One region of the Brevibacillus sp. NRRL NRS-603 genome, then DNA from elsewhere that is predicted to be linked to it. Evidence: a T-box and tRNA genes for the amino acid it is inferred to sense, from the RefSeq annotation. Region 1 holds a T-box; the other holds one or more tRNA genes.
The links. The T-box of region 1 lies ahead of argS (arginine--tRNA ligase). A T-box ahead of a tRNA ligase gene usually reads a tRNA of that ligase, here a tRNA-Arg.
Positions count from the first base shown of each region.

Region 1 (2,204 bases):
TTGATATGTATTTGATCCAGCTAGCTTATTTTTGTGACAAGATTACCCAATTATTTTTCCATCATTCTTTTCCGTTCTTCCACTGCTGCACTCCGTTGCGTTGCTTTCATTGTCAGCGCACATTGCTTTTGCTATCATGAGGCTTATTGTAGAGCGAAAGGAACGAGATGACATGGATGACTTGCAAGCACGAGAAAAAGATAAATTTCTGTCCTGTTTGGAGACCATAAAAGAACTATCCAAATCCGAATTTGAAACCTACTCCATCGTTAAGAATACCGAAACCGGGGAACATTATCTCCACTATTTTTTGTCCCACATTAACTTGTCCGAGGGAGGCAGAAGAGACGATTACGATCACTTCCTGCCGATTGAATCCGACGATATTTTAGCGATTATGTTTGGCGAACAGCCGTACCAGTTTCCAGAGAACTGGCGCTCCGCTTATTTGCGCAGTGGGAATGACAATCGATTGATCCCGTTCGATCCATCGGAAAATTACGATCTGGACGATGCCGCTGCTGCCGAGTTGGCTATGCTCGAAAAGCTGGAACAGTACAAAGAGCAAATGATGAACGCAGATAACCTCAGCGCGGAAGAAAGGGAAGAGCTGACCAAGCAATATTTCGCGGAATTAGATAAGATTTTAAAAAAACCTTGATCGAGGCACTCTTGCATCCTGACGGTATAAACAGCTATAATTCTAGAGAAACAAACGAATCGTTGATGAGGAAAAGTACTCCTTGTGTGAGGACGAAAGCGAGTCGGGGACAGTGTGAGCCCGATGCCAAACCATGTGAGGAAGCGCCCCTCGGAGATGCGGCCTGAACATCTAACGCCAGCCATTATGGGCAACGGATCGTGTAGGGCTATGCCGGGACTGCCCGTTACAGCAGGTCAAGCGGTTTTTGTCTTCCTGTGCGATGGAAGAGAAAAACAACAAGAGTGGCACCGCGGGAGTATAACCTCTCGTCTCTTTTTCACAGGAGACGTAGAGGTTTTTTTATTTGAAAGGGGTAGAAATTTAGATGAGCTATAAACACCAAGTCGCTGAAAAGATTGCCGCTGCGCTATCCTCGATGGGCGTAGACACACTGACCAAAGAAGCCGTATACGGCATGCTGGAAACACCACCAAACCCTGCCATGGGCGATGTGGCCTTCCCTTGCTTCCAATTGGCAAAAGCATTGCGCAAAGCCCCACCAATGATCGCAGCAGAGCTGGCTGGACAGCTCTTTGGTGCACCCTTGCGCGAATCGCAAGCAGTTGGTCCGTACGTCAACCTGTTCCTGGATCAAGAAAATGTGGCAGAGCAAGTAATCGGAACCATCCTTACCCAAGGCAGCACATACGGAAGCAGTAATCTCGGTGAAGGACGCAAAGTACCAATCGACCTCTCCTCCCCAAATATCGCGAAGCCGTTTTCCATGGGTCACCTGCGCTCTACTGTGATCGGGAACGCGATTGCCAATATCATGGAAAAGCAAGGCTACGAGCCAGTGCGCATCAATCACTTGGGTGACTGGGGTACGCAGTTCGGTAAACTGATCGTTGCGTATCGTCTCTGGGGTGACGAAGCAAAGGTAAAAGCAGAACCGATCAAAGAGCTGCTCAGCCTCTACGTTCGTTTCCACGAAGAAGTCGAAAATGATCCTACCTTGGAAGACCAGGGCCGTGAATGGTTCAAAAAACTCGAGGATGGCGACGAAGAAGCACAGCATCTGTGGAAATGGTTCCGTGACGAATCCCTCAAGGAATTCATGAAGATCTACGACCTGATGAACGTAGCCTTCGACTCCACGCACGGGGAAGCATTCTACAACGACAAAATGGATCGCGTTGTTACGTTGCTCGAGGAAAAAGGTCTGTTGACTGAATCCGACGGTGCGATGGTCGTGAACCTCGATGAATACAACATGCCGCCATGCCTGATCAAAAAATCAGACGGCGCTACCCTGTACGCAACGCGTGATTTGGCTGCCGCTCTCTTCCGCCACGAATCGTACGATTTTGCAAAAGCACTCTATGTCGTAGGAAACGAGCAACGCCTCCACTTCCAGCAGCTCTATAAAGTATTGGAAAAAATGGGCTATGCATGGTCCGCGAATATGCACCACATCCCATTCGGCATGATGCTCAAGGACGGCAAGAAAATGTCCACGCGTAAAGGGAAGGTTGTTCTCTTGGAAGAAGTGTTGGCACAA
Region 1 is NZ_PXZN01000014.1:69,630-71,833, forward strand. Features, by position in the region: gene C7R94_RS14605 (hypothetical protein) at 173-661, shown strand; T-box leader at 715-980, shown strand; gene argS (arginine--tRNA ligase) at 1,029-2,204, shown strand, end outside.

Region 2 (2,204 bases), on a different contig from region 1:
TGCGTCGGCAAACGATCCTTATGAGCCAAATGACGATCTTCCATTTGCTTCATTTGCTAACTCAAATGTTTCCTATTCAGCAGAGATTGGCCATAACAAAGATGTTGATTGGTTTAAGTTTTACGCGAAACCGGGACAACTTAATTTTGCGATTAGTAGCTTAACATCAGAAAAAGGAAACCTACGGGTCGCGGTGTTTCATGAAAGCAAAATGTCAGGGGCACCTCGTTTTGTAGAAAATGGGAAGTTAAGCTTCACACAAGACCTCACACAAGAGGGCCTTTACTACATCATGATTTATGACTACTCTGCATTTGATTCCAAGCCAATCAAACCAATTCCATATGCATTTAAAGCTATTTATAACCAATAAAATCACTGACTATTCCTACTAATATATGCGGAGGTATTATTCATGAAAAAAGTCGTAGTTAGCTTGTTGACCCTCGCAGTAGCTTTATCCGCATCCGCATCCGCATTTGCAGCAGAACCAGCTAAAAATATGAAGTCTTCCCAAAAAGCTGCTGCTTCGGTGACCGATCCATACGAACCAAATGATAGTGTTGAATACGCTCCATATATTAATTCGAACGTTTCATACACAGCTGCCATTAATCACTATAGAGATAATGATTATTTTAATTTTTACGCAAAACCAGGAAAGTTTAATCTTGCATTCAGCACCTTGTCACCAAATTCTGAGCCGATAACAATCTTGGTGAGGAAGCCAACAGGAGGGTTTCTACATAGAGTTGTTACCAAAGGGAATACATCTTTTTCAGTAGATATCCCGGAAGAAGGCCAGTACAGCATTTTACTAGCGACGCCAAATGCAGTATTAGATAATAGACAAATACAACCAATCCCATATTCTTTCAAAGCGATTTTTAACCAGTAAATGTAACACAAGAAAAACAGTCCTTATTCGGGCTGTTTTTTTTGTTCCTATGAGGGGTCAACATAAAAAAGCGACCTCTTGAAATTCAAGAGATCGCTTATGGCTTGAAAGTATGGTACGCCTGAAGGGAATCGAACCCCCGCACATGGTTCCGGAGACCATTGCTCTATCCACTGAGCTACAGGCGTATATTGTGACGACAACTTTTATTATAAAACATCGACAATCTCAATGCAAACGAAAAAAAGTAGTTCAACAGAAAAAACTAGCGATAAGGTAAACGGAAGTGAAAATTCCACGGGTGAAGATCTTTCGACATTTTTTGTGTTCTGCTTCATCAATTTGGCAGGAAAATTGCATGACAGAACGAATATAATGAAAATAAAGAGTCATCGAGCAGCATGAGCAAGTGCGAAGGAGGCGAGCTTCATGAACATGGGATTGGGGTTATTTCAAGAACAAACACTGAAATTAGTGATGACGCCGGAATTACGCCAAGCGATTACCATATTGCAGTATTCAGCCATTGATCTCATCTCCTATTTGCAGGATCAGGCCAATGAAAATCCTGTTTTCGACCTTGAAGTGGCTGGAGAAGTCGCTTCTGCAAAAGCAGAGAAACCAGCTCCTGAGATTGACTGGAAAGAAATCGTGGGCAATCGCGCGACAGGTGAGTACGGTTCGTCGAAAAATGAAAGCACTTACAATCCGCTGGATCACGTCCAGCAAGGTGCGGAGACGTTGTACGAACATCTCGAGCGTCAACTCGGCTATGTAAAAGGATTCTCGTCGCTGCAAAAACAGATCGCTCTCTTTTTGATCGGGAATCTGGATGAGAAGGGGTATTTGGAAATTACACTGGAGGAAGCGAGTACGCGCCTCGGCGCTGAAATGCTGGAGATTGAGGACGTGTTGTCCGTTTTGCAGCATTTTGATCCAGTAGGTGTAGCTTCACGCAGTCTGGAAGAATGTCTTTTGCTGCAGCTCGGGCATTTGGCGCTCGATGATGAAAAGATCGTTCAGGTCGTTCGTAACCACCTGCAAGATTTGGCGGACAATCGCTATCAGCGGATTGCAGACAAAATCGGATGTACACCACAAGAGGTACAGGCGATGGCAGACCTGATCCGTACGCTGAATCCGCGTCCTGGGGCGGCCTTTTCCTCAGTAGAGACAAGATATGTCATTCCAGATGTGACGGTAGAGAAGGTCGGGAATGATTATGTAGTATTGGTCAATGATGTCGCTGCACCGCGGCTGAAAATCAACAGCTTCTATGAAAAAATGCTCAGCCAGCAAAAAAGTC
Region 2 is NZ_PXZN01000021.1:16,433-18,636, forward strand. Features, by position in the region: gene C7R94_RS18630 (hypothetical protein) at 1-373, shown strand, start outside; gene C7R94_RS18635 (hypothetical protein) at 416-898, shown strand; tRNA gene C7R94_RS18640 (tRNA-Arg) at 1,012-1,086, opposite strand; gene rpoN (RNA polymerase factor sigma-54) at 1,328-2,204, shown strand, end outside.
Region 2: it has a tRNA-Arg gene. The T-box ahead of argS (arginine--tRNA ligase) is inferred to sense a tRNA for this amino acid. The anticodon was not compared.